Regions from separate parts of the Nocardia sp. NPDC052254 genome, predicted to be linked through region 3. Evidence: riboswitches for the same ligand, from Rfam matches in the RefSeq annotation. Region 3 holds a riboswitch; each other region holds the start of a gene.
The links. Region 3 has a riboswitch for cobalamin ahead of glyA (serine hydroxymethyltransferase). Riboswitches for the same ligand answer to the same signal wherever they lie in the genome.
Positions count from the first base shown of each region.

Region 1: linked by a shared signal. The riboswitch ahead of metE (5-methyltetrahydropteroyltriglutamate--homocysteine S-methyltransferase) and the one ahead of glyA (serine hydroxymethyltransferase) in region 3 are both predicted to bind cobalamin.
Region 2: linked by a shared signal. The riboswitch ahead of AB0L57_RS30805 (ABC transporter substrate-binding protein) and the one ahead of glyA (serine hydroxymethyltransferase) in region 3 are both predicted to bind cobalamin.

Region 1 is NZ_JBFAUW010000001.1:840,447-850,969, forward strand. Features, by position in the region: gene AB0L57_RS03920 (alcohol dehydrogenase catalytic domain-containing protein) at 1-45, shown strand, start outside; gene AB0L57_RS03925 (helix-turn-helix domain-containing protein) at 32-1,243, opposite strand; gene AB0L57_RS03930 (MFS transporter) at 1,422-2,780, shown strand; gene AB0L57_RS03935 (alpha/beta hydrolase) at 3,141-4,004, shown strand; gene AB0L57_RS03940 (methylenetetrahydrofolate reductase) at 4,158-5,159, opposite strand; gene metE (5-methyltetrahydropteroyltriglutamate--homocysteine S-methyltransferase) at 5,228-7,492, opposite strand; cobalamin riboswitch at 7,628-7,861, opposite strand; gene AB0L57_RS03950 (pyruvate carboxylase) at 8,066-10,523, opposite strand, start outside.
Region 2 is NZ_JBFAUW010000021.1:67,909-78,431, reverse strand. Features, by position in the region: gene AB0L57_RS30835 (thioesterase family protein) at 1-93, opposite strand, end outside; gene AB0L57_RS30830 (acyl-CoA desaturase) at 245-1,486, opposite strand; gene AB0L57_RS30825 (ferredoxin reductase) at 1,495-2,607, opposite strand; gene AB0L57_RS30820 (helix-turn-helix transcriptional regulator) at 2,937-3,704, opposite strand; gene AB0L57_RS30815 (MFS transporter) at 3,770-5,230, shown strand; gene AB0L57_RS30810 (PhzF family phenazine biosynthesis isomerase) at 5,281-6,156, shown strand; cobalamin riboswitch at 6,195-6,321, shown strand; gene AB0L57_RS30805 (ABC transporter substrate-binding protein) at 6,371-7,408, shown strand; gene AB0L57_RS30800 (iron chelate uptake ABC transporter family permease subunit) at 7,438-8,442, shown strand; gene AB0L57_RS30795 (ATP-binding cassette domain-containing protein) at 8,439-9,221, shown strand; gene AB0L57_RS30790 (hypothetical protein) at 9,256-10,086, opposite strand; gene AB0L57_RS30785 (NUDIX domain-containing protein) at 10,171-10,523, shown strand, end outside.
Region 3 is NZ_JBFAUW010000007.1:176,238-186,760, forward strand. Features, by position in the region: gene AB0L57_RS19620 (CoA ester lyase) at 1-608, opposite strand, end outside; gene AB0L57_RS19625 (CoA transferase) at 660-1,862, opposite strand; gene AB0L57_RS19630 (LLM class flavin-dependent oxidoreductase) at 1,863-3,239, opposite strand; gene AB0L57_RS19635 (GntR family transcriptional regulator) at 3,310-3,999, shown strand; gene glyA (serine hydroxymethyltransferase) at 3,963-5,267, opposite strand; cobalamin riboswitch at 5,398-5,600, opposite strand; gene AB0L57_RS19645 (hypothetical protein) at 5,809-6,027, shown strand; gene AB0L57_RS19650 (GMC family oxidoreductase N-terminal domain-containing protein) at 6,024-7,667, opposite strand; gene AB0L57_RS19655 (carboxymuconolactone decarboxylase family protein) at 7,774-8,355, opposite strand; gene AB0L57_RS19660 (hypothetical protein) at 8,355-8,675, opposite strand; gene AB0L57_RS19665 (hypothetical protein) at 8,753-8,962, opposite strand; gene AB0L57_RS19670 (DUF2231 domain-containing protein) at 9,135-9,620, opposite strand; gene AB0L57_RS19675 (CYTH domain-containing protein) at 9,903-10,454, opposite strand; gene AB0L57_RS19680 (phosphatase PAP2 family protein) at 10,509-10,523, opposite strand, start outside.

The DNA.
Region 1 (10,523 bases), on a different contig from region 3:
CCCGCGGGCGCGAACGCGCCGGAGAGCACCGTCAGCGCGTCGTGAGCTCGGGGAACGGATCGATTCCCTCCGCCCGCATCAGGTCGGCGATCCGCAGGCCGACATGCAGATGCAGCCGTACACCGCCGTCGTCGAGGTCGACGCCGGTCGCGTCGCGGATCCGATCGAGCCGGTAGTACAGCGTCGTCCGGTGGATGAACAGCGCCTCGGCCGCGTTCGGCCCGGATCCGGCGTGGTCGAGGAAGGCGCGCAGGGTCTGCAGCAGGCGGCCGGAGCGGTCGACTTCGGCGAGCCGGCGCAGTTCCACCGGCACGGCGGTGACGTCGAGTTCGCCGCTCGGAATCCGCGCGAGGATTCCGAGCACTCCGGCCCGTTCCCAGGCGACCACCGGATCGTCACCGAGCCGCCGCGCGATGGTGGCGGCCAGTCCCGCCTGCCGGGTGGACACCCACGCCTCGGCCAGTCCGGCCGCCGGTGCTCCGACACCGGCGACCACGGTCGCACCACGTCCGGCGACGTCGGCGGCATCGCGTGCCATCGCCTGCGCTTCGGCGACCACGATGTCGAGCCCACGGGCGGCGGTGGCGAGGTAGACCAGGTGACCGGTGTCGCCGGTGACAGTGAGCAGCGCGTCGCCGCGGCTGCGGGAGCGCGCCGCCACCAGGGCGTGCCGCAGGGCGATCGCGGTCAGGTCGGTATCGATACCCGGCCCGAACGCCAGCGTGACCACCCGGACTTCGCCGGGCATGCCGCGCAGTTCGGCCAGGGCAGCCTGCCGGGGCCTCTCGTCGCGCCCCAGCGCCGCGGCGACGAGTGCCTCCGAGCGGGCCGAATCCTGCGGCGTCCGGTCGGCGACCATCAAAGGCGCGATCTCCTCGGCGACCTCGCCGATCCGGGCGAGATCGGCGTCGGTGACGGTGCTGTCGGCGTCTATCACGAGCAGCATCCCGAGCACCTCGCCGTGCCAGCGGATCGGAACGCCCGCGCGAGCGTGCAGGCCCAGCGCGGCCGAGCCCGGGACCCGGCCGGGGCGCGTCCATTGGCCGAAACCGCTCGACAGCAGAAAGCCGATCGCCTCACTGCCCGCGTCACGGTTGAGCATGGCGCGAATCCGGACCGGATCCTCGTCGCCGAAATGACGGCTCGCGAACAACATCCGGACCTCGGGATCGTTGACGACCACCGACCGGCCGAGCTCGTCGGCGAACCGGTCGACGACGGCCTGCACGCTGTCCCGCGACATGGGCCGGATGCTACCCGCAGCCGTGGCGAATCCAGCTCGCTCACGCACCGTTCGACAAAGAGAGGAAACCGGGCGCTCACGCTTCGTCAACCAACGGTCGTGACGCAGGTCACTGCAGGTGCACAGTATGGGAGCCCGTCACCAAGCGGCGGGTCTCGGAGACGAAAATGGAGCGACGATGACGTCACCCACCCACCTGTCGGCCCCGCCGGAGCCGGAGGCGAACGACCAGCTGGCGAACCGCGTGATGCGCAAGGTCGCGATACGCCTGATCCCGTTCCTGGGTCTCGCGTATTTCCTCAACTACATCGACCGCACGAACATCTCGTTCGCCAAGCTGACGATGAGCGCGGACCTCGGCCTCAGCGAGACCATGTACGGCCTGGCCAGCGGCCTGTTCTTCCTCGGGTACATCCTGCTCGAGGTGCCCAGCAACCTGGCGCTGCACAAATTCGGCGCGCGTCGCTGGATCGCCCGGATCCTGGTGTCCTGGGGCCTCATCGCCGGTCTGATGGCCTTCGTGCCCAACGCGCCGTTGCTGTATGTCGCCCGCGTGATGCTCGGTGTCGCCGAAGCCGGGTTCTTCCCCGGCATCATGCTCTACCTGATGTTCTGGTTCCCGCGCGCGGTACGCGTGCGACTGGTGGGGGTATTCATGGTCGCGCTGCCGCTGTCGAGCGCACTCGGCGCACCGATCTCGGCGGCCATCATCCAGTACTGGCACGGTCTGTTCGGACTGGAGGGCTGGCGCGTGATGTTCCTCGTCGAGGGTGTCCCGACCGTCGTATTGGGCATCGTCGCCTGGTTCTATCTGACCGACCGCCCGCGTCAGGCGAAGTGGCTCACCGACCAGGAGCGCACCTGGCTGGATCGCACGATGGAATCCGAACAGTCCGATACGGCCGCGGCGGGTCATGCGTCCGCCCGGAGCTCACTGCGCAACCCGATGGTGTGGCTGCTCGGCCTGACCTATTTCGGTATCGGCTATGGCCTGTTCGCGATCAGCTATTTCCTCCCGACCATCGTGGCGGGCTTCGCCGAACAGTTCGACACGACGTTCTCGATCGCCCAGAACGGCCTGATCGTCGCCGTCCCGTTCCTGCTCGCATCGCTGGCGATGATCCTGTGGTCGCGGCGGTCCGACCGGCTCCAGGAACGTATGTGGCATGTCATCGCTCCGACCGTCCTGGCCACCGTCAGCGTGCCGGTCGCGATGTACATGAACTCACCGCTGCTCACCATCGTGGTCATCAGCCTGACCGCGACCGGCATCTTCTCCGCCCTGCCGATCTTCTGGTACCTGCCGACGACCTTCCTCACCGGAGCGGGTGCGGCCGCCGGAATCGCGCTGGTGAACACGATCGGGGCCTCCGCCGGACTGCTGGCCCCGTACATGACCGGCTGGCTGCTCGACGCGACCGGCTCGTCGAAGGCCGGCCTGTGGGTGGTCGGAGGATTCATGGCGATGGCCGTGGTACTTCTGCACGTTCTGCGCACCCGGCTCACCGCGGCCGACGAGCAGCCGGCCACCCGCTGACTCCGGGAGCGATGCCTTCTCGACCGCCGGTGCACATCGGTGGTCGAGACGGCGTCCGGAACGGCGCCGGAGCCTGTCGGGCGTTCCGAACGTCACGATGCGGAATATGCTGTTCGACAACACTTTTGATGACTCATATCGCTGACCATGGCGGCAGTGAACACATCTCGATTCGGTGACTGTCGAGTGAAGTGGGACGAGGGGCAGTCGACCGACTTCAACGCGGCGGACCGAAGGACCACGGCAACGGCCGCGTTCGCGGGTGCGCGGGGAAATGCCCTCCAGGAAGCGCACACCGATGACTTTCCGGTGATCCTCTCGTCGACAGTTCTGGGCGGACCGATTGAGAGGAGCCCAGCTATGACGGAACCGGTTCGATCGGATGCGACCTGCGCGCGGGCGAACGGTGTGGATCTCGGCATCGAGAGCTTCGGTCGCGAGGACGATCCGCTGGTCCTGCTGGTCGGCGGAACAACGATGTTGTCCTGGCCCGATGCGCTGTGTGAACGACTCGCGGCGGGCGGGCGGCGCGTGGTCCGCTACGACCTGCGCGATTGCGGTGCATCGACGACCGTCGACCCGGAGAATCCGGCCTACGACCTGCGGGATCTGGTCACCGACGCGGCCGCGCTGGTCGAGGCGCTCGGTGCCGGTAGCGCCCAGCTCGGTGGAGTCGGCGTCGGCGGGATGGTGGCTCAGGTCGCGGCGCTGGACCACCCGGACGTGTTCTCCGCATTGACCCTCGTCGGCACTCGGCCGGTGGCGCCCGGGCCGGTCGACGAGGACCTGCCGGACCACGATTTCGCGGTCATGGATGCGCTGTTCTCCCACCCGATGCCGGAGTGGACCGACCGGGAAGCCGTCGCGGCGTTCGCCGCCGCGGGGGCCGAACCGATGGGCAACGATCCCGAACAGGCGCGGGCGACGGCGGCCCGTATCTGGGATCGGACGCTGTCGAGCGCCCCCGCGGCACATCAGGCGAACCAGCTCGGGATGGTGTTCTCCCGGATCGATTGCGCCCCGCGCTGGCGGGAGCGGCTCGGCGAACTCGACCTGCCCACGCTCGTGGTGCACGGTCGCGCGGACCCGTTCTTCCCGGTCGGCAACGGCGAGGTCCTCGCCACCGAAATCTCCCGAGCGCGACTGCTCGTCCTCGACGACATGGGAACCGCGCTACGTCCCGCCGCCGCCGACCGGGTCGCCGCGGCCATGCTCGCCCTGTGAATCATTGGAACGCCGGAACTGCCGTCTTCGGCGGCACCTCGACCGTGACATCCGCGCCCTGCCCGATGCCGGTCGCCTCCTGATCGAGAGGCGACCGGCGTCCGGTCCCGATCACCGTGGCTCCGGCCGTGCGGCCGGACATGTGCCGTGCCGTCAGGCGCTCAATGGGGCGGCGCGCACGCCGTAGCCCAGATTCGTCAGCACCTCTGTCGTGGCCTTCGCGAAGTTGAGGGTGACGAAGTGCAGGCACGGCGCACCCTCGTCGATCAGCCGCTGTGCCATCTCGGTGGCGATGTCGATGCCGACCGCGCGCACCGCGGCCCGATTCTCCTCCGGTCCGTCACCGGCCGCCCGGCGCAGACGTTCGTGGACCGTCGCCGGCAGCTCGCGGCCGGACAATTCGACCGCCCGCCGGACGGTGCGCAACGACGTGATCGGCATCAGCTCGGGAATGATCGGCTTCGCCCCCTCGACCGGGTCGTGTTCGAGCACGCGATCACGCAGGCGCAGATAATGTTCCACGTCGAAGAACATCTGGGTGATCGAATAGTCCGCTCCGGCACGTAATTTGGCCGCCAGGTGCGCAGTGTCGGTGGCCAGATCCGGGGACCGGTGATGGCCCTGCGGAAACGACGCCACTCCCACGTTGAAATCGCCGAGATCGCGCACGATCCGCACGAGCTCGTCGGCGTACTGCACCCCCGCGGGGTGCCTGCGCCATTCACCGAGGGGATCCCCCGGCGGGTCGCCCCGCAGGACGAGCATGTTGCGTATCCCGCAGTCGGCGTAAGCACCCACCAGCGCCCGCAGTTCGGCGATGCTGTGGCCGACCGCCGTCAGATGCGCCACCGGCAGCAAGGTGGTCTGCTGGGCCAGATCCCCGGTCAGGCGCGCGGTGCGATCCTTGGTCGACCCGCCCGCGCCGTAGGTCATCGACACGAATGCCGGATGCATGCGTTCGAACTGACGCACCGCGCGCCACAGCCGCGCCTCACCGGCGGCGTCGCGGGGCGGATTGAACTCCACGGAGAACGGCACCCGCATCGCGGCGGAATGAGCGTGCAGGCTTTGAACCACCGACCTGGCGCCGGACACCGGAGTGGGCCGGACAGCGGGACCGGGCGCGGAATGTTCCGGCATCGGATTGGAGTACATGTTCACCTCGGGACTAGGAATGACGGCCGGGGGTGCCGGGCCCGCCATCGCGGTCCCGGCACCGTTCGTCAGCGCAGTGCGGCAGCCGCTGCCACCAGGTTGCGCAGCGACTCGGCGACCTCCTCGGTGCCGCGGGTCTTGAGACCACAGTCCGGATTCACCCAGAGCCGTTCGGCCGGAACGGCCTTCAACGCCAGCTCCAGCGAGCTCCGGACCTCCTCCGGACCGGGCACCCGGGGCGAGTGGATGTCGTAGACGCCCGGTCCCACACCCAGGTCGAAGCCCGCGGCATTCAGGTCGTCGAGCACCTCCATATGCGAGCGTGCCGCCTCGATCGAGGTGACATCGGCGTCCAATCCCGCGATGGCGCCGATGATCTCGCCGAATTCCGAATAGCACAGGTGAGTGTGGATCTGCGTCTCGTCGGCGACACCGGCTGTCGACAGCCGGAACGCGCCGACCGCCCACTCGAGATACGCGGCCTGATCGGCGCGACGCAGCGGCAACAATTCCCGCAGCGCGGGCTCGTCCACCTGGATGACGCCGATCCCGGCCGCCTCCAGATCCACCGTCTCGTCCCGGATGGCCAGCGCGATCTGACGCGCGGTGTCGGCCAGCGGCTGATCGTCACGGATGTAGGACCATGCCAGGATCGTCACCGGACCGGTCAGCATCCCCTTGACCGGCTTGCTGGTCAGGGACTGCGCGTACGTGCTCCACTCGACCGTCATGGCCGCCGGTCGCGTGACGTCGCCGAACAGGATCGGCGGGCGCACACAGCGAGTGCCGTAGGACTGCACCCAGCCGTTCGCGGTCGCGGCGAATCCACCCAGCTGCTCGGCGAAGTACTGGACCATGTCGTTGCGTTCCGGCTCACCGTGCACCAGCACGTCCAAGCCGATCTCCTCTTGCAGCGCAATGACTTCGGCGATCTCGGCGCGCATGCGGCTGTCGTACTCGGCGCGGTCGATCCGGCCGCGGGTGAGCTCGGCGCGGGCGATCCGGATGCGGCCGGTCTGCGGAAACGACCCGATCGTGGTGGTGGGCAGCAGCGGCAACTTCAGTCGTCGCTGTTGAAGCACCCGCCGCTCGTCGGCCGAGGTTCGCTGTGCCGCATCGGAGTCCAGGGCGGCCGAGCGATCGCGCACCGACTCGATGCGCAGGCGCGGATCGGCGCGGCGGTCCGCGACGGCGGTGCGCGCGATCTCCAACTGCTCGGCGACCGTGTCCGCACCGTCGTACAGGGCGGAGGCCAGCAGCCGGACCTCGGCGATCTTCTCCGTGCCGAAGGCGAGCCAACTGCGCAGACGCGGCTCCAGTCCGGTTTCGGGCTCGAGGCTGTAGGGCGAATGCAACAGCGAGCAGGAGCTCGACACCGCCACCGTGGCCCCGGCAGCGCGCAGTTCCCGCAGCCTGGGCAGCGCCGCGTCCGGGTCGATGCGCCAGACGTTGTAACCGTTCACGATGCCCGCGACGACCACTGTGTCACGCAGCTCCCCCGCGGCTGCCACGTCGGCGTCGCCACCGGCGACCAGGTCGACAGCGATGCCCTCGACACCGGAGTCGGCGAGCACGGGCAGCGCCGCGCCCAGGCGGCCGAAGTAGGAGGCCACCAGAATCGATGGCCGCGCGGCCGACTCGGCCAACCGCTTGTAAGCGGTGTGCACCACTGCCAGCTCGGCCTCGGTGAGATCGGTGACCAGCGACGGTTCGTCGAGCTGCACCCATCGCGCACCGGCCTCGGCGAACAGGGCGAGCAGCTGTTCGTAGAGCGGAAGCAGATCGGGCAGCCGCTCGAGCAGTTCGCTGCCGTCCACGGACTTGGCCAGTTTCAAGAAGGTGATCGGACCGACAACCACCGGCCGGGCCGGAACCCCCAGTGCGAGCGCCTCTTTCAACTCCGCGAGGGGCTTGTCGGGATGCAGCGAGAACTCGGTCGCGGCCGAGATCTCCGGTACGAGGTAGTGGTAGTTGGTATCGAACCACTTGGTCATCTCGAGCGGTGCGACGTCCGCGGTGCCACGCGCGGCCGCGAAATAGCGATCGAGCTCATCGGCGACGCCCTGCACTCGTTCGGGCAGCGCGCCCAGCAGCACGGCGGTGTCGAGCACGTGGTCGTAGTACGAGAACGTTCCCACCGGAATGGAATCCAGGCCGGCGTCGCGGACCGCGGTGAGCTGATCGACACGCAGCTCCTGGGCCACTTCGTGCAATTGCGCGGCCTCGATGCGGCCTGCCCAGTACGACTCGATCGCGCGCTTCAGTTCGCGATTCGGGCCGATCCGCGGCAGACCCAGCACAGTGGCGGTGAACGTGTTTTCAGGGTTCGACATCGATGAGCTCCATGGTCAGCAGCCGATGACCGCCGCCCATCCGGAGCACACGCTGAGGGAGCCCAAGAAGCATCATCCCGTGCCCGGGTCCACTCGGCGTAGCGCCCGATCCACGAGGCGACGACCGCCGGATACGGCGTATCCGGCACAACGGGCAGGTCTTCGGACTCGTGGGCGCCACCCGAGAGGGGCGACCCCGGCTGTTCGTGCCGGGGCTGGACCTACCGGCCGTCGCTTCCCAGGCATCAGTACGTGTGCCCAGTGCGAATGACGGCTGTCGTTCCCACTCACCGCTGCGGGACAGTCCCGGAGTTCCACCGAGTTCCCTCTCACCCGGTGTCCGCGCGAACGCGAGACCGGGCTTCGACGCCGTCGGATGGATCAGGGGCTCCTCGACTCCACCTCCGGCGAACCAGCTGCGGAAGCAAATATAGCGAATCGGACTGTCGTCCCGATAGGCGGCAGGCACATCTCATCAGGTGGACACCCGCGAACCCACGGATTCGGATGCGGATCCCCCTGGCAGCGTGGTGCTCGCAGACCCGGCGGCGCGGGCCGGCGAGCACCACGGGGTCAGGACAGGGTCATCAGGAGATCCCCGCCATCGACCTGCTGGATGGAACCGATGGCGATGCGGTCGACGACACCGGCGCGCTGAGCGGTGATCGCGGCCTCCATCTTCATCGCCTCGATGGTCGCCACGGTATCGCCCGCTTCGACCCGGTCACCCACCGCGGCCGCCACGGTCACCACGCCCGAGAACGGGGCGGCGATGTGCCCGGTGTTGCCGAGGTCGGCCTTCTCCGCCAGCGGGATCTGGTCCGCGATCGACCGGTCCCGGACCGCGACCTGCCGCAGCTGGCCATTGAGCAGGCACAGAACCGTACGGATGCCTTTCTCGTCCGGTTCGGAGATGGCTTCGAGGCGGATCAGCAAGACCACGCCCGGCTCGAGCTGTACCCGATGCTCCTCGTCGTGGCGCAGACCGTAGAAGAACTGATTCGCCGACAGGGCCGAGATGTCGCCGTATTTCTCACGGTGGGTGCGGAATTCGGCGGCCGGTCCGGGAAACAGCAGCCGGTTGAGCGCGGCTCGCCGCTCGGTGGACGAGCTGTTCAATTCTCGCTCGTCGTCGGCGGTGAGCGCGACCTCCGGCCGGGCCGGGCCACGTCCGGTCAGGGCCCGCGTCCGGAAGGGCTCCGGCCACCCGCCGGCCGGAGTACCCAATTCGCCACGCAGGAAGCCCACCACGGAATCGGGAACATCGAAACGTGCCGGGTCCTCGGCGAATTCGTCGACCTCCACGCCCTTGCCGACGAGCGCGAGCGCGAGATCACCGACGACCTTGGACGATGGTGTCACCTTGACCAGGCGGCCCAGCAGCCGATCCGCGGCGGCGTAGTTCGCCTCCACATCCTCGAACCGGTCGCCCAGTCCCAACGCGATGGCCTGCTGGCGCAGATTCGACAGCTGACCACCCGGAATCTCGTGGTGGTAGACCCGGCCGGTCGGAGAGGTCAGGCCCGACGCGGCAACATCGAACGGGGCGTAGACCTTGCGCAGCGCCTCCCAGTACGGCTCGAGGTCGCAGACATTCTGCAGGTTCAGCCCGGTGTCGTGCGGCGAATGTGCCGCGGCGGCAACGATCGCCGAGAGTGCGGGCTGGCTCGTCGTGCCCGCCATGGGAGCACTCGCGCCGTCCACCGCGTCGGCGCCGGCCTGCCACGCGGCCAGGTAGGTGGCCAGCTGTCCGCCGGGTGTGTCGTGGGTGTGCACGTGCACCGGGAGGTCGAACTCGCGGCGCAGCGCGCTCACCAGGGTGTGCGCGGCGGGAGGTCGCAACAGCCCGGCCATGTCCTTGATCGCGAGTACATGGGCCCCGGCCTCGACGATCTGTTCGGCGAGCTTCAGGTAGTAGTCGAGGGTGTAGAGATCCTCGCCCGGGTCCGACAGATCGCCGGTATAGGACACCGCGACTTCCGCCAGCGTCGTTCCGGTCTCGCGTACGGCGTCGATGGCCGGGCGCATCTGGTCGACGTTGTTGAGCGCGTCGAAGATCCGGAAGATGTCGATGCCGGTGGCCGCGGCCTCGGAAACGAAGGCGCGCGTGACCTTTTCGGGGTAGGGCGTGTAGCCGACGGTGTTGCGCCCGCGCAGCAGCATCTGCAGGTTGATGTTGGGGATCGCCTCCCGCAGCGCCGCCAGTCGTTCCCACGGATCCTCGTAGAGGAACCGCAGCGCCACATCGTAGGTCGCGCCGCCCCAGCATTCGACGGACAACAGCTCGGGGGTCATCCGTGCCACATGCCCGGCGACCGTGAGCAGACCGCTGGTGCGCACCCGCGTCGCCAGCAGCGACTGATGCGCGTCGCGGAAGGTGGTCTCGGTGACCGCGAGTTCCTTGCGCTCGCGCAGCCAGCGCGCGAATCCCTCCGGCCCGCGTTCCCGCAGCAGTTGACGGGTTCCCGGCGGCGGCGGGGCCGACAGGTCGATATCGGGCAGCTTGTCGTGCGGATACACCGCCGTCGGGCGCGCGCCGTGCGGTGTGTTGACGGTGACGTCGGCGAGGTAGTCGAGGATCTTGGAGGCCCGGTCGGCGGAGGCGTGCCGGGTGAGCAGTTCGGGGCGTTCGTCGATGAAAGAGGTCGTGATCCGGCCGGACCGGAAGGCGGGATCGTCCAGAACCGCCTGCAGGAAGGGAATATTGGTCGCCAGGCCCCGGATGCGGAACTCGGTGACCGCGCGCCGGGCACGGGCGATGGCGGCCGGGAAGTCACGGCCGCGGCACGTGAGTTTCACCAGCATGGAGTCGAAGTAGGCGCCCACCTCGGCGCCGACGTTCGCTCCGCCGTCGAGACGCACGCCCGCGCCGCCGGGCGACCGATAGCCGGTGATGCGGCCGGTGTCGGGCCGGAACCCGTCGGCCGGATCCTCGGTGGTGATGCGGCACTGCAGGGCCGCGCCGCGGATGGTGATCGAGTCCTGGGTCAGGCCGAGATCGGCCAGCGTCTGCCCCGAGGCGATCCGCAGC
Region 2 (10,523 bases), on a different contig from region 3:
GGCGCGATAGACCACGATCCCGTAGTATTGAGCGTTCATGTGGTCATTGATGTCGATCCACCCTGCCTCGACATCACATTCGAGTGTTCGCACCGCCGCCACCTTTCCCGTCCGCCGAGCGTACGGGGCCGTGGGTGATCGATGCGGCCGGTCTTCCACTCAGTGGCCGGCACCTGTGCCGAGGCTTCCTCCCCCGGCCCGGCCGTCGGCAAACGCGCGGACGGACCGGGGCCCGCACCGACGCTCAGCTCGCCGCCCGCAGCGGCGCGCGTTTCACTTCGCGCAAGGCTGTCCGAAGCCCCTGGCGCTTGCCGGTGCGCGGATCGACGCCGAAGTGGTCCTGCATCCCCTCGCGGATCGCGAAGCGCAGCTCCGAGGCGGTCTCGGGGGCATCGTCGGAGGTGGCCGCGAGCAGCGCGTTCGGCAGGGCCAGTTTCGCGATCGTGCGGAACGTCAACAGGTATTGGTGGCCGATCGAACCCGTCGTATAGGGGAGGTCGTACTTTTCGCACAGTTCGCGAACGCGGACGCCGATTTCCTCGTAGCGGTTACTCGGCAGATCGGGGAACAGGTGGTGTTCGATCTGGTGGCTCAGATTGCCGCTGAGGAAGCGCATCAACGGGCCGGCGTGAAAGTTGGCCGATCCCAGCATTTGTCGCAGATACCAGCGTGGCCGGTCTTCGACTTCGAGTTCGGCTCTGGTGAATTTTTCGGCACCGTCGGGAAAGTGACCACAGAAGATGACCATGTACGCCCAGTAGTTGCGGACGAAGTTGGCGGTGGCATCGGCGGTCAATGTCGTCTTCCAGTTCCGCCCTGCCAGCGCGGGAAAGATCAGATAGTCCTTCGCCGCCTGCTTGCCGACCTTCGTCCCGATGATCCTCAGGTCTTTGAACGCCTGCCGCCAGGTCTTGTCCTTCTTGCGGAGTTTCTCCACTTCCAGGTGGTGCAGGGCGACACCCCATTCGAAGAAGGTCGCCAGGGCCAGGTTGTACACCGGGTTTCCGACATTCCACCATTCCCACCGCTGATCTCGGGTGACACGCAGGATGCCGTAACCGACATCGTCATCCATACCGACGACATTGGTGTACTTGTGATGGACGAAATTGTGCGAATGCTTCCACTGCACGCTGGGACAGGTGGTATCCCATTCCCACGACGAGGAGTGGATTTCCGGATCGTTCATCCAATCCCATTGGCCGTGCATGACATTGTGGCCGAGTTCCATGTTCTCGATGATCTTGGCCAGCGAGAGCATCGCCGTCCCGGCCAGCCACGCGGCCTTCCGATTGCTGAACATCAGGGTTGCGCGGCCGCCGGCGGCCAGAGCGCGCTGCAGCGCGATGGTGCGCCGCACATAGGCGGCGTCCCGTTCGCCCCGGGACTCCTCGATATCGCGGCGGATGGTATCCAGTTCGGCACCGAGGGCCTCGATGTCGGCCGCGGTGAGATGGGCGTAGGCGTCGATATCGGTGATGGCCATGGGACCTCCTACAAATCGAGGGTGCATTCACCGGACACGCTGCTGATGCATGTCTGGATCCGTTCTCCTTCGCGGCGCTCCGCGCCGGTGCGCAGGTCGCGCACGTATCCCCCCGCGAGCGGGACGACACATGTCTGGCATATCCCCATCCGGCAGCCGAAGGGCATGGTTATTCCGAGTTCTTCGCCGGCTTCCAGAAGTGTTGTCGCACCGTCGATCTCGGCCTCCCTGCCCGAGACGGCGAAACGGACCTTTCCGCCCTCGGCCCCGTGGTCGGTGCGCGAAATGGTGAACCGCTCGGTGTGCAGGCGCTCGCGCAGGCCACCCGCCTCGTAGTGGGATTCCATCGCGTCGAGCAGGCTGGGCGGCCCACAGGCCCAGCATTCGCGTTCGCGCCAGTCGGGCACCCACTCGTCCAGGCGCGCGACGTCGAAATGTCCCATCTCACGGGTGAATTGGATGGTCAGGTCGTAGTGATCGGCGTCGGCTGCGCGGGCTTGCATCTCATCGACGAAGATGACGTCGTCGCGAGTCGGCGCGGCGTGCACATGGCAGATGTCGGGTGCGTCACCGCGCGCCTCCAGCGCCCGCAACATCGCGATGACCGGCGTGATCCCACTGCCCGCGGTGACGAACAGGATCCTGCCCGGCACCGGCTCCGGCAGATGGAAATCGCCCTTCGGCGCCGCCAGCCGGATGATGGTGTCGGGCTGGACGCCGTCGACCAGGTGGGTCGACAGGAAACCGTCCGGATTGGCCTTGACCGTGATCGAGATGGTCGTGTCCGACGAGGACCCGATCGAGGTGAGCGAGTAGGAGCGCCAGTGCCACCGGCCCCCGATCCGCAACCCGATACCGACGTACTGCCCCGGTTCGTACGTCGCCGGAAAACCCCACCCGGGACGAATCGTCACGGTGGCCGAGTCGGCGGTCTCCTTGACGACGTCGACGACCTTCCCCCGGAGTTCGCGAGCGGTCCACAGCGGGTTGATCAAGCGGAGATAGTCATCCGGAAGCAGCGGTGTGGTGGCGCGCGCCACCAGCCCTCGCACGACATTGACCTGAGGCTTTCTCGCATTGACACCGGCAGCGGGACGCTTACTCCACTTCAACAGATCCATCGCAGTCCCTCACTTCTGCGCACGACCGTACACTGACATTGCAGTTCCACCTCGCGGAGCATCGACCGCCCCGCCTCGGATCGCCATCGTCTTCAGACCGCCTTCCCAGCTACTGCGACGCCAACACCCAGATGGATGACACCCTCGGTTCCGCATATACCCACTGGACGGCAATCGACACAATTCAGTGCACATCTGTTCACAGAATTCTCCGAACGGCGTGCGGCACTCCACGTCGGAGGCACATCCACCGCGGTGGGGCCCAGCGATCACACCGACCAGCCGACCGTTCCCGAGCCGAGACGAGAGTCCTTGTGGCGGCGGGTTGTTCACGCCTCGACGAGCACCAGCCCGAGTGACCGCTCGAGGCCCGCGGCCCCCTGCTCGGTCAGGTGAACCAGGCGCGGGCCGACGCCCCAGCGCACCCACTCCAGGTCGAACAGCCGGGCGGTCAGAGCCGCACCGAGACCGCCGGCCAGGTGGTGGCGGTGCTCGCTCCAGTCGACGCAGTAGCGGATCGCGGGCCGGCGCGGCGGCAAGCGATCGGTGTCGATGCCGAGTTCGCGCAGCTGCCCGCGGCCGGAGTCGGTGAGTTCGTAGCGAAAATCGTGACCGTAGGACGACGGGCGGTCGCGCACCGCTTCACCAGGGCGGTGGATGCCGTCGTGCCCGGTGAGCACACCACGGTCGAGCAACGCCTGGAGCAGGGCGACGCCGAGCTGTCCGGCCAGGTGGTCGTAGCAGGTGCGGGAGCGGTACAGAGCGTTGGTGCGGTTGCTTTCCTTCAGGGAGGTGATGGGCAATGCCGGCGCTACGATGGCCAGCGCCTCGAGGGCCCCGCCGATGTCGGGACCCGCGAGCCGGTAGTAGCGATGCCGCCCCTGCCGCGCGACCGTGACGAACCCGCCCGCCACCAGCTTGGCCAGGTGCACGCTCGCCGTCGCCGCGCTGACCCCGGCCTCGGCCGCCAGCGCACTCGCGGGCAGGGCGCGGCCGTCGGCCAGGCATTTGAGCATGACGGCCCGCGAAGGATCGGCGATCAGCGCGGCGGCGCGGGCGATGTCGGTCTGATGCTTGAGCGGGTGCGGATCCGGCATGACCACAGCGTAGAACGGCGACACTTTGATGGCTGACGAAGTGTCCGGGGTCGATGATTTTTTCCATGACCCCCACGGACCTCGCCGCCCGACCCGGGCGCGCCGCCGAAAGACTCCGGCCGGCCACACCTTCCGGCACGGATCACCCACGACTCGCAGTGGCCCCGCTGGTCGCGCTCAGCCTCGGCTACTTCCTGGTGATGCTCGACGTGACGGTGGTCAATGTCGCCCTCCCGGATATCCGCCTTTCTCTCGGCGCCCGAGCCGCCGCCCTGCAGTGGATCGTCGACGGCTACAGCACCGTCTTCGCGGCGCTGCTCCTGCTCGGCGGCGGCCTCGCCGATCGGTTCGGGCACCGCCGGATCTTTCTCACCGGCCTCGGGGTCTTCACCACCGCGTCGGTGGTCTGCGGCCTCGCCACCTCCGTCGGCCTGCTGGTGGCGGGGCGGCTCGCGCAGGGTGTGGGCGCCGCGCTACTCGTACCCGCGTCACTCGCACTTCTGCAGGCCACCTACCCCGATCGCACGGTGCGGGCCCGGGCGGTCGCCCTCTGGGGCGCGGTCGCCTCCGTCGCGTTCGGCGCCGGTCCGGTCGTCGGCGGAATTCTGGTCTCCGCGTTCGACTGGCGCTTCGTGTTCTGGCTGAATCTGCCCGTCGGCGCCCTCGCCATTTTCCTCACCCGGCGTCACCTGCGCGCCCGCTCCCGCACGGCAGGAGCTCGCCGGATGGACCCGCTGGGGCAGATACTCGGCGTCGTCGGGCTCGTCGCCTCGGCCTTCGGCCTCAACGAGGCGAGCACACGCGGCTGGACGGCCGCGCCGGTCCTGGCCGCCTTCGGCCTCGGCGCCGCCGCGCTGATCGCCTTCGCCCTGGTCGAGCGCGCCCTGGAGCAGCGGGCGGACGGCCGTGCGCCGCTGCTCCCCCCGTCGCTGTTCGGCTCCCGAGCATTCACCGGCACCGCCGTGATCGGGCTGCTGATCAGTCTCGGCTATTACGGCATGCTCTTCCTGAGCACTCTGTACTTCCAGCAGGAGCGCGGTCTGGGCGCCCTGGCCACCGGCTTCGCCCTGCTGCCATCGGTGTGCATGGGGTTGATCGCCGCCCCGCTGTTCAGCCGGATCGTCGCCCGCACCGGCCCGTACGTCCCGATGGCCGCGGGTCTGGCGCTGGGCACCGCCGGCTTCCTCGGCTGGCTGGTCGCCGGACCGCACACTCCCTACTGGGCGCTGTTGTTCGCCCTGATCGCCACGGGTCTCGGCCAGACCACGACCGCCCTGGCCGCCACCGCGGCGATCATCGACGCGGCTCCGGCGTCGGGGGCGGGCATCGCGGCCGCCGTCTTCAACGTCTCCCGCCAGGTCGGGAGCACCGTCGGCGTCGCGCTGTTCGGCACACTCGCCGCCGCCGGCGACTTCATCCCCGGTCTACGGCTCTCGGCGGCCCTTGCCGCAGCGGCCTTCGCCATCGGCACCCTGCTCGCCCTGTCCGCCTCGCGGCAACGGTGGGGCACGCCCGGCCGCCGGTGACCGCTCGCCCACATTTCCCCAATCTGACTCTCCGACAAGGGATCTCACTCATGAACAGCCCGATCACCGACAACGTCCTGCATTACACCGCCTTCGCGACCAGCCCCCACGGCGGCAACCCCGCCGGCGTCGTACTCGACGCCGCCGGACTCGACGACACCACGATGCTCGGCATCGCCGCCGCACTCGGTTACTCGGAATCCGCCTTTCTCACCCCGGGTCCCGACCCGGACGACCTCCGGTCCTGCACCCTCCGGTTCTTCAGCCCCGAGGCGGAAGTGGACTTCTGCGGCCACGCCACCGTGGCCGCCGCCATCGCGCTCGGCGAAAAGCTCGGCGCCGGGAACTTCGACCTGCACACCCGGGCGGGCCGGGTGCCGGTCACCGTCCACGAGGAAGCCGGAATACCGAAGGCCACGCTCACCAGCGTGCCGCCGCGGGTGTACGAGGCGGACCCGGCGGATGTCGCGGAAGCCCTGGCGGCACTCGGCTGGGCGAAGCGGGAGTTGGATGCCGCGCTGCCCCCGAAGATCGCCTACGCGGGGGTGCGCCACCTCGTGCTGGCGGCGGCCACACGACAGCGACTGGCCGACCTGGACTACGACTTCGACCGCCTGCTCGCCCTGATGCGCCGGCTCGATCTGACCACGGTGCAGCTGGTCTGGCGTCAATCCGCGACGGTCTTCCACGTCCGCGACCCATTCCCTGTCGGCGGCGTCGTCGAAGACGCCGCCACGGGCGCCGCCGCTGCCGCCTTCGGCGCATATGCCCGCCGGCTCGGTCTGGTCCCGCCCGACGCCCGGTTGACCCTCCACCAGGGCCACGACATGGGGCGGCCCTCACTGCTGGAAGTCACGCTCGATCCGGGCCAGGAGCGGATCCGGGTGTCGGGCACCGCAGTCCGGCTCGACCCACCTCTGCGCTGATCCGGCGACGGTGGCCAGCACGCCATCCGTCCGAAAAGTCCATTTATCCCACCGGTAGCATCTGGGCAGCGATCGTCGAGGGAACACCGGTGTGAATCCGGGGCTGACGCGCAACGGTAACGGCTCGATTCGGGCCGGAGCCCGGCTACTCGGTGATCGTGGTACCGCTTTTCACGGCTCCGCGGCCGGGCCCTGATCAAGGAGTTCACGCCTCATGCGTTCGGTGATCCGGCACCTCGGTGCCCTGTTCGCGCTGCTTGTCACGGTGAGCCTCGCCGGGTGCGCCGGCCGCGGCGACACCGCCGGCCCACCCGCCGAGTCCCGGGCCGGTTTCCCCCTGACGATCCAGAATTGCGGGCGGGCGGTCACCGTCGAGGCGCCGCCGCGGCGGGCGGTTTCGCTCAATCAGGGATCGACGGAGATTCTGCTGTCACTGGGCCTGGCCGATCGGATGGCCGGCACCGCCACCTGGACCGACCCGGTGCGCGCGGATCTGGCCGACGCCAATGCGAAGGTGCCGCGACTGGCCGAGAATCAGCCGTCGCTCGAGGCCGTGCTCGGCGCCGAGCCCGATTTCGTCGCCGCGTCCTTCGGCGGCACTCTGGGCACCGGCGGCGTGGCCGACCGCGACCGGTTCGATCAGCTCGGGGTGCCGAACTATCTGTCACCGACCGACTGCGAAGGCCGGACCTCGAGTGTGAACGCCGACGGCGGCCGCACCGAACCGCTGCGCATCGACTCGGTCTACACCGAAATCCGTCAGCTGGCCGCGATCTTCGATGTGAGCGATCGCGGCGAGACGCTGATCGCGTCCTTGCAGCGCCGCCTCGACGCGGCCACCGCGGCCACGAAGAACTCGGGTGTGCGCCTCGCATTCTGGTTCTCCGACATCCGCACGCCGTATATGGCCGGATGCTGTGGTTCCTCCGGAATCATCGCGGACGCGACCGGTACGAGCAACGTCTTCGCCGACACCACCGACGAATGGCCACAGGTCGGCTGGGAAAGCGTCGCCGACCGTGATCCGGACGCCCTGGTGCTCGCCGACCTGAGCCGGCGCACGATCGACGGTGACGGCCTCGACAGCAAAATCGCCTTCCTGCAGTCACATCCGGTCACCCAGCGGATGGCTGCCGTGCGGGAGAAACGGTTCGTCGTGGTCAACGGCGCCGATCTGAATCCATCGCTGCGCACCGTGGACGGGGTGGAGAAGGTGGCGGCGGCGCTGGCGCAGTGGGGACCGGTCCGCTGACCGCGACCATCGCCCGGCGCAGGGTGCCGGTGGTCGCGGTCCTGCTGGCGACCGGGCTCGCGGTGCTGGTGGTCTCGATCGCGATCACGCTGACCATCGGCCCGGCCGATCTGTCGGTGAGCGAGGTCTATTCGGTCGTGGGCGAACACCTCGGATTCGACGCGGCGCACGTCAGCCGGATCAAAGAGGGCATCGTATGGGAGCTGCGACTGCCCCGCACGCTGCTCGCGGCGATCTGCGGCGCCGGGCTGGCGCTGTGTGGTGCGATCATGCAGTCGGTGCTGCGCAATCCGCTGGCCGATCCGTTCGTACTCGGCATCTCCTCCGGCGCGTCGACCGGCGCGGTAGCGGTGGCGGTACTCGGTCTCGGCGGCGGGGCGATTTCGCTGACCGCCGGCGCGTTCGGCGGGGCGATCGCCGCGTTCGCGCTGGTGCTGATCCTCGCCGCCGCCGTCGGTGGCGGGACGGCCCGCATCATTCTGGCCGGTGTCGCGGCGACGCAGCTGTTCTCGGCGCTCACCTCGTTCATCGTGGTGTCCAGCGCCGATGCCGAACAGACCCGGGGCGTGTTGTTCTGGCTGCTCGGTTCGCTGTCCGGTGCGGACTGGAACGACGTCGCCGTGTGCGGGGCGATCACGGGTGCCGGACTCGTGATCTGCCTGAGCTGCGCCCCGGCGCTGGACGCGTTCACCTTCGGTGAGTCCGCGGCGGCGGCATTGGGTATTCCGGTGCGGACGACGCGGGCGCTGTTGCTCGCGGTCACCGCGTTGATCACCGCCGCCCTGGTGAGCGCGGCCGGTGCGATCGGATTCGTCGGATTGGTGCTGCCGCACGCGGCACGCCTGGTCGTCGGGCCGCGGCACCGCCGATTGCTGCCGGTGACCGTGCTGGCCGGCGCGATCTTCACGGTCTGGGTCGATGTGGCCGCGCGAACCGTCTTCGCGCCCACCGAAGTTCCCGTCGGGGTCGCGACCGCGCTGATCGGCGTTCCGGCGTTCATCGCACTGCTGCTACGGAATCGAGCGATGGCATGACATTGCGCGCGGAGCATCTGCGTTGGACGCGGGGCGGGAACCTGGTACTCGACGATGTCACCATCGAGCCCGCCGTCGGCGAGACCATCGGCGTGCTCGGGCCGAACGGTTCGGGCAAATCCTCGCTGCTGCGCCTGCTCAGCGGTATCGGCCGCCCCGACGGCGGGCGGGTACTCCTCGACGGCGCCGATATCAGCGGCTGGCGCCGCAACCGGATCGCGCGCCGGGTCGCGGTCGTCGAACAGCACGCCGACACCGAGATCGACATCACCGTCGAAGACGTGGTGTCACTCGGGCGTATCCCCCATCGCGGGGTGTTCGGCGGCGATGCCGGCAGTGATGCCGAGGCGGTACGAAAGGCGTTGGCGCACACCGCGATGGCCGACAAGGCACAGAACCGCTGGCACACGCTGTCCGGTGGCGAACGCCAGCGCACGCATATCGCGCGGGCGCTGGCCCAGCAACCGCGTGAGCTACTGCTGGACGAACCGACGAACCACCTCGACATCCGCCATCAGCTCGATCTCCTCACCCTGGTGACCGCGCTCCCGGTGACCTGCTACATCGCGCTGCACGACCTCAACCTGGCCGCGATGTTCTGCGACCGGGTACTGATCCTGGACCGTGGCCGCATCGTCGGCTTCGGCGCGCCCGCCGAGGTGATCACCACCGACATGGTCAGCCGGGTGTATCAGGTGCGCGCCCAGATCGGCACCGACCCCGATCGGGGATATCCCGTGGTGTCGTTCCGTCCCGATCTGCCTGATCAGGGTGTGTGACGCCGGACAGCGTTCGGGCACGGTCGAACCCGCTTCAGCCGACTGAGACCCGGCGAATCCATTCCTCCGGATCCTCGCGCAACATGTCCCCGCGGTCGATGGCGAAATCGCCGTTGGGCAGCGTCTGCCCGTCGCCGTAGTACCGCCCGATCACATTGTCCGGCAGATAGGAACGCAAGCCCCGGGACATCTCGTCCGGATAATCCACTGCCCGGCCCCATTCCGGCGGGGTCTCATCGCTGCCGAACAGGACCCAGTGGTCGACGGGGACGGGATCGCGCACGTCGGGCGCACCGCCGGTGTGTGCGTCCAATGCGGGAGCGACGAGCAGATCGGGGTCGGCGGGTGCGAACCACAACATCAGTGGCTTGGCCCTTTCCGCCTCCGCATTGTCGAAGCAGCACAACACGATCGTGTGGTTCGGGAAGTGGTCGGCGTAGAAGGTGAACAGCTCGGGTCGAAGCGGCGGCCGCCTGCGCCGGGGGACGCGATCGAGTGCCGCGGGAATCGCCCGCGGATCATCGGCGAGCAGCACCGTGTACACGTCGTGCTCGAAAATTCGGACCTGGGGAACCGAACCCATCCAGTCGATGCCATCGGACCGCGCGCTCGCCGCCGGGACCGGACCCACCGCGTCCACCATCCGTTGCAGCACGTCCCCGTGCTGCTGGACCGATACGAAGTTGTCCCGCGTCATGGTCTCGGCGGCGGGCACGTGCAGCAGCATCGCGTTGGCCCCGCCGGACAGATCGACGGCCGTGTTCTGGTATCCGAGAACGTGAATCATCCCGTGGTAGGGATGGTCGACTCGTCCGCAGTAGACGGTGGTGCCGGTGAACGCGGCACGCGCGACGGAGACACACATGGGTGTCACTCTATGGGCGGGTTCGGGACACGAGTCAGCGGATATGCGGGCAGTGGTGTCGGTGCTCGCCGCTATGGTCGCAGCATGAGTCCCGCCACTGTTGCTGTCGCCCAGCTCATCCGGGGAATCTCGCCACTCGATGCGATCGAACTACACCACATCGATACGGCACTGACGTGGCTCGCCGGTACCGATGACATTTTCCGGCGCATCTCCCGGCCTGCCACTCCCGCACAGCATCTGGTGTCCTATGTGGTGGTCGTCGACCCGGACGAACGGGCGCTGCTGCTCGGCTCGCACGTGAAGTCGGGGCTGTGGCTGCCGATGGGCGGACATGTCGAACCGGGCGAACATCCGCTCGAGGCCGCCGTGCGCGAAGCCTCCGAGGAAATCGGCATCGAGGCCGAATTCACCGTGGTGGGTGCTGCTCCCCTGTT
Region 3 (10,523 bases):
AGGGCGTCGATCCCCGCGATCCGGGCGGCCACCAGCACCTTGTTCCGCGCGTAGTGCCAGAAGTCGCCCGGATAGTCACCCAGGGGCTCGAAATTGGTGTCCACCCGCGCACCCTGGGACAGCGAGAAGTCGCCGACACCGAAGATCAGCGCGTCGACCCGATCGCTCGCGACGGCGATGGCCTCGGCGTTCGCCAGCCCCTCGACCTCTTCGATCAGGACCTCCAGCCGGATGCGCCGGGACAGGCCGAGTTTGGTCTCCAGCTGGGTCAGCAGCATGTCCACCCACCAGACGTCGCGCGCCGTGCGCGCCTTCGGGACGACGATGGTCTCGAGCTTGTTCCCGGCCCTGGTGACGACCTCGATGATGTCGTCGTGACACCAGGGGGTGTCCAGCCCGTTGATCCGGATGGCGGGAACGGTTGTGCCCCAGTCGAGTTCGGTCAGCGCACGAATCGCCTTGCTACGGCCCTCGATCTTGTGCGCGGCGGGAACGGCGTCCTCGAGATCCAGGAAGACGAGATCCGCGCCGCACGACAGCGCCTTGTCGAACATGTGGTCGTTGACGGCGGGCAGTGCCAGCTCCGAGCGGCGCAACAGGTCGGTCATGGTCGAAATCCTTTGTGCTGTAATGGAAACAGTCTGTACCGGTGCAAGCGGTCAGAGCACGCCTTGCGCGCGCAGGGCGGACAGTTCGGTGTCGTCGAGTCCGAGCAGGTCCCGGTAGACCTCGGTGTTGTGGGCGCCGAGGCGAGGGCCGAGATGGGTGATGCTGCCGGGGGTCGCCGAGAACCGGGGTACCGGCGCCTGCACGGTCATGGTTCCCAATTCCTCGTCGGGTGTCCGGACGAAGACCTCGCGGTGGCGCAGTTGCTCGTCGCGTACCAGGTCGGCGGTGTCGTAAACCGGTGCGGCAGCGACCTGCTCGGCCTCGAAGACGGCCATCGCCTCGTCGAGGGTGTGTACCCGGACCCAGTCGGCGACCACCGCGTCGACCTCACTCGCCCGTTTCAGCCGGCGTTGCGGATCGGCGAAATCGGCGTCGGTGACCAGATCCGCACGACCGATCGCGCGAAATACCCGCAGCGCCAAGGCAGGTGAACTGCCCGACATGGCCAGCCATTTCCCGTCGGAGGTCCGGTAGGTGTTGCGTGGCGCCGAGATGTCCCAGCGGTTACCGCCTCGCTGAGCGACGATGCCCAGCTGGTCGTAGCCCAGCAGGTTCTGCTCCAGCAACCGGGCCAGCGGATCGATGAGGTTGATGTCGATGAGCTGCCCGGGCCCGCCGTGGACATCGCGGTGGTAGAGCGCCATCATCACCGCGTAGGCGGCATTGAGCGAGGCGATGCCGTCGGCGAGCATGAACGGTGGCAGGGTCGGCGGACCGCTCGATTCGCCGGTGGCATGGGCGAATCCGCTCATCGCCTCGCCGAGGGTGCCGAAGCCGGGGCGATCGCTCTTGGGGCCGTCGAGTCCGAAACCGGTGATGTGCAACATGACGACGCGGTCGTTCACCGCGCGCAGGCTCTCGTAGTCCAGGCCCCAGGCGCGCAAGGTGTGCGGACGGGTATTGGCCACGACCACATCCACCTGCTCCACCAGGCGTCGCAACAACTTCTGCCCCGGTTCGCGTCGCAGATCCAAGGTGACGCAGCGTTTGTTCCGGGCGATCGACTTCCACATCAAGCCGACGCCGTCGCGCTGATTGCCCCAGCCGCGCAACGGATCACCCGTCCCGGGCTGCTCCACCTTGATCACCTCGGCGCCGAACTCGCCCAGATAGGTGGCCGCCAGCGGAGCCGCGGCCAGGGTGGCGAAATCGAGTACCCGTATTCCGTGCAGCGGTTGTGTCGCCGGGTTCATCTACGCACTCGTCCCGAGGGGCACCACGGTGCGGCGCTGCGGGCGGGCCAGACCCAGGTGGTCACGCAGAGTCGTACCCGTGTACCGGGTGCGGAACAGGCCGGCGCGCTGCAGATGTGGCACGACCATCCGTACGACATCCTCGAACGCACCGGGCAGATGCGTTGCGGCCAGCACGAATCCGTCGCACGCGTCGCCGTGGAACCATTCGGCCATCTGCCCGGCGACCTGCGCGCCGGTGCCCACGAACCGCGGTCCCTGCAGCAGCGTGGCCCGATGCCCGGCGAGATCGCCGACCGTCACGGTCTCGCCGCCGAGATGGGCGCGCAGATTCTGGACCAGCCCGCGAATACCGCTGACCGAGGCGATCAGCTCATCGGTGACCGGATCGTCGAGCGCGTACTGCGCGAAGTCGTAGTTCATCAGCTCCGACAGCAGCGTCAGCGAAGCCATCGGATCCACCAGATCGTTGAGCAGCATGTCCTCGCGCTCGCGGGCATGGCGCTCGGTCTCACCGACCACGGCGTAGGCCATGGGGCAGATTCGTACCGCGGCCGGATCGCGGCCGGCATCCGACAGCCGGGCCTTCTGATCGGCGTAGTGCGCACGCGCCACCTCGAGGCCGGGATCGCCGGTGAAGATGACATCGGCCCACTGCGAGGCGAATTCGCGGCCGCGCCCGGAGGAGCCCGCCTGAATGATGACCGGCCGTCCCTGCGGTGTGCGGGGAACGGTCAACGGTCCGCGCGCGGTGAAGTACTGCCCCGAGTGGTTGAGTTCGTGCACCTTGTCCGGGTCGGCGTAGATGCCCGCGGCCCGATCGTGCACGATCGCGTCGTCTTCCCAGGTGTCCCACAGGCCGGTGACCACGTTCAGGAATTCGTCGGCGCGGTCGTAGCGCTCGTCGTGTCCGAGATGTGTTGCCAGGCCGAAGTTCTGGGCTTCGCCATCGTTGACGGAGGTGACCACGTTCCACGCCGCCCGCCCGCCGGACAGATGGTCCAGGGTGGAGAAGGTGCGCGCCACATGGAAGGGCTGGTAGTAGGTGGTGGAATAGGTTGCGCCCAAACCGATTCGGGAAGTGGCCTGGGACAACACGCCCAGGACCGCACCCAGATCCAGTTTCACCGGGCGGGCGCCGTGCCGGACCGCCTCGCCGACGCTGCCGCCGTAGATGCCCGGCATCGCCAGCCGGTCGTCGAAGAACATGAGGTCGAAACAGCCTTCTTCGAGCTGCCGGCCGATCTTCGCGTAGTAGGAGGCATCGAGATAACCGTGCTCGGTTGCCGGGTGTCGCCAGGAGCCCGCGTAGACCGAAGTGTTTCCCGCTTGCATGAAGGCGACCAGTGCCATGGTGTCGTCGCGCCGCTGAGCCATGGTTAGAAATCTAACATCTGATATATCAGATTTCAAACTTGGTATTGCCGCGCTGCTAGGCTCCCTGACCATGGCGGGTGTGGATATCTCGGGAACCGTGCGTGAGCGGGCCGCGCGTGAACTACGCGACCGCATCCTCACCGGAGTGCTGCCGGCCGGGGCGCGGATCGATCTCGACGCCATCACCGAGGAGTTCGCGACCAGTCGCACCCCGGTGCGAGAAGCGTTGCTGGAGTTGTCGTTCGAGGGGCTCGTGCGGGTCGCGCCGCGCAGCGGGATCACCGTGCTCGGGATCGGCGCCGCCGATATCAGCGACAGTTTCACCCTGCTCGGTGTGCTCACCGGTCAGGCCGCGGCGTGGGCGGCGCAACGTGCCACGGCCGAGGAGTTGGAGAACCTGCGCACCCTCGCGGCCGATGTCGAACGCCTGTCCGGCGACGATCGCATCGGGGAGGCCAACTGGCACTTCCACCAGGAGATCCACCGCGCCGCGCACTCGCCTCGGTTACTGGCCCAGATCAAGCTGGCGTCGCGGGTGGTGCCGTCGAATTTCCTGCGCATGTTCCCGGACCACGAACAGCACGCCCTGCACGAGCACACCCAACTGCTCGACACCCTCGCCGCCCACGATGCCGAACAAGCCCGAGCCCTCGCCGAACGGCATGTGCTCGATGCGGGGGAGTCGCTCGTCGGCTGGTTGCGGCAGCGCGAGTCGGCGGCCGATCAGCCGAGCAGTTTCCAGTCCTCGAGGCCCTCGTAGAGCGGGAGGTCCAGAGCCAGTTTGGAGACCCGTGCGCGCAGTGCGTCGAGGTCGGCGTTGCCGGCCAGGGCGGTGGCGATGATGTCGGACACCTCGGTGAACTCGGTGTCGCCGAAGCCGCGGGTGGCCAGTGCGGCGGTGCCGATACGCAGGCCGGAGGTGACCATCGGCGGGCGCGGGTCGAACGGAACGGCGTTGCGGTTCACCGTGATTCCGACCTCGTGCAACAGATCCTCACCCTGCTGACCATCCAGAACGGAGTTACGCAGGTCGACCAGCACCAGGTGCACATCCGTTCCGCCGGTGAGCACGGTGATTCCGCGATCGCGGACGTCGGCGGCGGTGAGCCGCTCGGCCAGGATCTTCGCACCGCGCAGCGTGCGCTCCTGCCGGTCACGGAATTCCTCGGTGCCGGCGATCTTGAACGCGGCGGCCTTCGCGGCGATCACATGCATCAGCGGACCGCCCTGCTGCCCCGGGAACACCGCGCTGTTGAGCTTCTTGCCGAACTCCTGCTTGGCCAGGATCAGACCCGAGCGGGGACCACCGAGAGTCTTGTGCACGGTCGAGGAGACGATGTCGGCGTGCGGGACGGGTGAGGGGTGCAGCCCGGCGGCGACCAGACCGGCGAAGTGCGCCATGTCGACCCACAGGTAAGCGTCGATCTCGTCGGCGATCTCGCGGAAGGCCGCGAAGTCCTGGTGCCGGGGATAGGCCGACCAGCCGGCCACGATCACCTTGGGTTGTACCTCGTGGGCCTGTTTGCGCACCTGATCCATATCGATGCGATGGTCCTGTTCGGAAACGCCGTACGAATGGACCTCGTAGAGTTTGCCGGAGAAGTTCAGGCGCATGCCGTGGGTGAGGTGACCACCATGGGCGAGGTCGAGACCGAGGAGCTTCTCACCCGGGTTCATCAGCGACATGAGTACCGCGGCGTTGGCCTGCGCACCCGAATGCGGTTGCACGTTGGCGAATTCGGCGCCGAACAACTCCTTGACCCGATTACGCGCCAGATCCTCGACCACATCGACATGCTCGCAACCACCGTAATAGCGGCGACCCGGATACCCTTCGGCGTACTTGTTGGTCAGCACACTGCCCTGCGCCTGCAGCACCGCGCGCGGCACGAAATTCTCCGACGCGATCATCTCGAGGGTGTCGCGCTCACGGGCGAGCTCGCCCGCCATCGCGGCAGCCAGCTCCGGATCGAGCTCGACAAGCGACAGGTTGTCGAGCGAAGAGGTACGGGCAGTGGAAGCGACCATGATGAACTCCGTCGGCTGGCAAGGGACAGCCACCGCCCTACTGAGCACACCCCGATCCACCTCGCTCCGGGGACACCGGTGCGAACGGCAGGTGACGCGCCCGATCCACGAGGCGGCGACCGCCGGATGCGGCGCATCCGGCACAACGGGCAGGTCTTCGGACTCGCGGGCACCGGACCAGAATCGGGCCGACCTACTGACCGTCGCTTCCCGGATGCGCGCATCCAGTGCTCGTGACGGCGTTCGTTCCTGCTCACCGCTGCGGGACAGTCCCGGAATTCCACCGGGTTCCCTCTTCACCCCACGTCGGCACACCGTGTGCCGCGTGTGGCTTCGACGCCGATGACCGAGCGGGGGCTCCCGGCACCGTGATCATGGCGAACCAGCTGCGCGGGCAGCATACTGCGCCGTCCGGCGCGACGGCACACCCGGGGTTTCGACCGGCTCCTGAAAAGGACTTCAGCTCACTTCAGGAGCCATTCAGGCGCATCTTGCGATTCTTGCCGCTGTCGGACAACAGACAGCGACGAGAGGGGCGTACATGAACTCGACGGTGCGAATCGGCGGGCAGCTCTACCGACTGATCGGCAAGTCCCGGCTGTCGGTGCTGTCGCGCGCCTGCTACGGCAAGCATCGTTTCACCGTGGAGCGTGTCTGCGACGGTTCGCTGTGGGAGGCGTTCGGCGCCCGGCTCACTCCGGGCTCGGAGCTGGTGCGCCGTCGCGACGACGCGGGAGCTCGCTGGAGTGTCAACAGCTAACCGGCGGTGATGAATTCGGCGCACCGTTCGCCGATCATGTACGAGGGCGCGTTGGTGTTGCCGCCGGTGACGCTGGGCATGATCGAGGCATCGGCCACCCGCAGGCCCTCGATACCGCGGACCCGCAGCTGCGGGTCCACCACCGCGCGTTCGTCGACTCCCATCCGGCAGGTGCCGACCGGGTGATACACCGAATGCACCCGGGTCGGCAGCTCCCGGCGCAGTGCCGTCTCGTCGAAGTAGTCCGGACCGGGAGCGAGCTCCTCGACCACATCACCCGCGATGGCCTTGTGCGCCATGATCTCCCGGATCATCCGCATACCCTCGATGAGGAATTCGGTGTCGGCGGGATCGGTGAGATAGCCGGGGTCGATGAGCGGGGAATCCAGCGGATCCGCCGAGGCCAGGGTCAGCTCACCGCGACTCTTGGGATAGATCAGGGTGGGGAAGATGGTCAGCGCCGCGCGGCGGTCCACGGTGTGCAGTGTGTCCTCGTCCTGATTCGGCGTCGGATATCCCCATGGCAGGGTGTGGATCTGCATGTCCGGAACATCGTGGGCGAAGGAGGTTTTCACGAATCCGACCATCTCGAACATGGTCCGTCCGAACCAGCTGCTGCCCGGCCGATACAGCTCGCGCAGGACGGCCGGGGCGAAATGTGTGGGCGTGCTGCGGTGTACGGCGTTCTTGGAGATGAACGTCATCGGCACGAACAGGTGGTCGTGCAGGTTCTGTCCGACCGGCAGATCCGCGTGCACCTCGATACCGAGTTCACGCAACTTCGCGGCCGGGCCGATTCCGGACAGCATCAGAATCTGCGGCGACCCCACGACGCCGCCGGAAACGATCACTTCCTTGCCTGCGCGGATCTGGTACCGGCCCTGCCTGCCGATCACCTCCACGCCGGTGGCCCGGCCGCCGGTGACGACGACGCGCGCGACGTGCGTGTCGGTCACCACCGTCAGATTCTTATTCGGTCGGTTGGTGAGATAGCCGCGGGAAGAGCTGTAGCGCAGCCCGTTACGCACACTCTGCTGGAAGGTGCTGATGCCTTCCTGGGATTCACCGTTGTAGTCCGCGATCTCCGGCACCCCGAGCGTCTCGGTGGCGGCCTGCGTGAACTGCCGGGCGATGGGGGTCAGGTGCTGCTGCCGGGTGACCTCGATCGGCCCGCCGGCCCCGCGCAGTTCGCCGGCCCCGTCCTCCCAGTTCTCGAGCCGCTTGTAGGCCGGCAGCACCTCGTCGTAGCTCCAGCCCGCACAGCCCTCGGCGGCCCAGGAATCGAAGTTGGCCTTGTTGCCCCGCACGAACAGCATGCCGTTGACCGAACTGGATCCGCCCAGCACCTTGCCCCGGGTCATCGGAATCCTGCGATCGTGCGCGTGCTTCTGCGGGGTGGAGTACTGCTTCCAGGTGACGCGCTTCTTCAGCTGCGGCACCGTGTGCACCATCGCGATCGATCCCGGCATGGTGACCAGCCGGGTGTTGTCCCTGCGCCCGGCCTCCAGCAGGATCACGCTCGCCCCGGATTCCGCCAGCCGGCCGGCGACGATCGCGCCGGCGCTGCCCGCGCCGACGACGACGTAGTCGGCCTCGGTCGCGCTGCCGCGTCCGGACGCTCCGACGGATTTTTCGCTCATAGCTCACGCACCTCGCCTTGGACAACTGTCTGGACAGTACTCTTGGCGATTGCGCGCGGCAAGGGGTGATCGGTGGCCGCGTGGCTCCCGGAGTGGGCGACTCGGCTCAGCGGTAGCCGCGTTCGATCAGATACTTTGCGCCCGAATCGAATCCCGCCGGGCTGAGCAGTTCGAAGTCGAAGGCGTCGGCGAGACGATTGGTGATGTCGAAGGCGGCGCAGACCGCCAGCGCGTCCTCGATGCCGGCCGGGGAGACGCCCGTGGCCAGTACCGCGCGCATGTCGTCGGCGGTCACCGCGGCGCCCCTGGTGAGCCTGCCCAGTAGATGTAGCGTGGCTCGCAGGCCGTCCGGGATCGGTGCGGAATCCGGATCACTCAGTGCCGCGGAGACTTTCGCATCGTCGGCGTAGGCCATACGAGCCGTCGCGGTGTGCGCGCCGATGCAGAAGGCACACTGGTTGACCTGGGATACGTAGGCTGCCATGAGTTCTCGATCCGCGACCGACCACTCCGATGGACCGCGCATCGCCTCATGGGTGAACTTCTTGGCGTGGGAGCCATAGAAATCGGGCCGGTAGAAGGTCAGTTTCGCGGCGTCGGGCAGCTGCTGCCCGGTGAGCAGGCGGATGATCCGGAACAGGATCTTGGTGCCGGGGCGGTAACCGTGGTTCAGGATTCCGGGACGCATCAGCCGTCCGCCTTCCCGCCGGTGGCCTCGGCCAAGGCCGCGAGTCCCGACTCGTACATGCGTGACGAGTGCCCGACAGCGGCGGCTGTCACCAGCTCGAACAGCTGATCCTCGTCGAAACCGGCGGCGCCGGCCGTGGCGAAGTCCGCGTCGGTGATCTCGGCGGGCCGGCTGACGACCTTGTCGATCAAGGGGCGCAGGGCTGGTGGAAGGTCGGCATTGCGGAAGGTGCGATCGCGCAGCTCCGCCGAGACGGCGCCCTTGCCGGTGCGGATGCGATCCGCCAGTTCTCGGTACCTCGATTGCTTTTCGTTCGGCACGACGGCCTCCGTCTCTCGTGCGCCGATCGGTGGCGTTCGGTCATCATGACCATGGGCGTTCCCGGGCGCGGCCGGTTTCACATGAGCTCGACCTCGTCGAAGGCGACGGTCATGGCGTGGCGGCGCTCGCGCAGCACATTCCCTTCGCGGTGTACCACTCCTTCGCTGAATTCCAGGCGCAGCGTGGCCCGGCGCAGATCGACCTCGCGTACGACTCCGCAGATGCCGCTGAACGGGCCGCGCGGAAATATGACGACGTCACCCGGTCCGAACGCGCTGGAGCTCATGGCGTCAGACTAATCGGCGCCGGGCTCCTCGGCCGGGTTCGGCGCGGGGTCATCGGGTACCACGACGAGACCGATGACGTGCCGGGTCCGGCCGTCGCCGGGACGGGAGTGAGCGCGGCGGGGGAGCACGGCCTGTTTCGGCACGACGAGATTCGACCTCTGGGCGCGAGTGTTATCCGCTCTTCCTCAGATGTGTGATCTCGTTGCCCCACACCGAATGTGCGCCCGCATCACCGACGCGATAGATCTGGATGATCGATGCGATGCCGACGACGACGGCGAGTATCGCGACGGCCACCCGGGCGAGGGTGGCGGGGTTCGGGCGGCGTTGTTCGGCGAGTCGCAAGGCCGTCAGGAGTACGGCGACCACGAGCAGCGCGATGGCGAAGTACAGCATCGTGCCGCCACGGTCGGCGTGTTCGCGCAGCGTCGGCGACGGATTCTTGCGCAGGTCGTAGAGCCACTCGCCGGCATCGATGGTGATCGGTGTCAGGGCCATGGTGATCGCCGCGAGGATCAGGGTCAGCCACAGCAGTGCGCCGCGTCGTGCGGCGGGCCACAGTGCGCACACGATCTCGAGTACGGCGGTCAGGGGGACGAGGACGACCACGAAATGTACGAGCAGTACGTGCGCGGGAAGACCGTTGATTTCGTCCATCACACTCCTCGGCGAATCGGGACGATCGGGCGACGCAGCCCGGTCACCGCGGTGTGGGTCGATCGTATCGCCGCGGATCACGCTCGACCGGAGCCTCGGCTGCGAGTTCCCTGGGAATCGCGACGTCGCACGGAATACGATCACCGCTGGTGAGTCGCATGCATGACGTCTCGGTCACATCGACACGGACGCGTTACGGGCCGCCGCCGTTGCGTTCGGCGCGGGTGTGCGGCCGGCCCGGCGGAGATCCCCCGATGACGTGAGCCCCGCCGGCGCCACGGCCTACCGCGTGCCCCGGGGCTCTCGGAAGCGAAGTTCGGCAACGGTGTCGAGATCGATCCCGTGGCGGGCGTAGATCTTGATCGTGTTTTCTCCGGTGAGCTCGGATTCGGTGTAGCCGAGCAGCTCGGCGACCCGGATGACCTCCGCTGTCGTCGGTGCTTCGATCTCCAGGTACGGCGGAATCAGCGGCCAGTTGTCGATTTCGAGCTGTGCGCCGTCGAGAGTGAAGCTGGCGCGCTCGGTTTCCTGGTAGGACTTCGGCGTGAAGCCCAGTATTCCGAGAAGTTCGTTGGTGGCACCGAAGTCGTCGACGGTCACTTCCACTTCATGAGTTCCGTCGATGGCGTCGCCGGTGATCTGCTTGACCGCGAGTGTGACGCTGTTTCCATTGTCTCGCAGGCGGATCCACTTGGATTTGTCGCCGGGAGCGATGTCGTAGACGTAGCGGCGCATGAATCGTTCGCCGAGCTTCCGGCCTCCCTTGTCCAGAATGGTGCGTTCGGTGGTCTCGGGGTCGATATCGAGAACCTTGGCTTCGTGCTCGATGGGCATCATCGGCCTCCAATCGTCATCTCGACTGGATCGTTCCACATGAATTGTCCTGGGCTATAAAGAATTCCG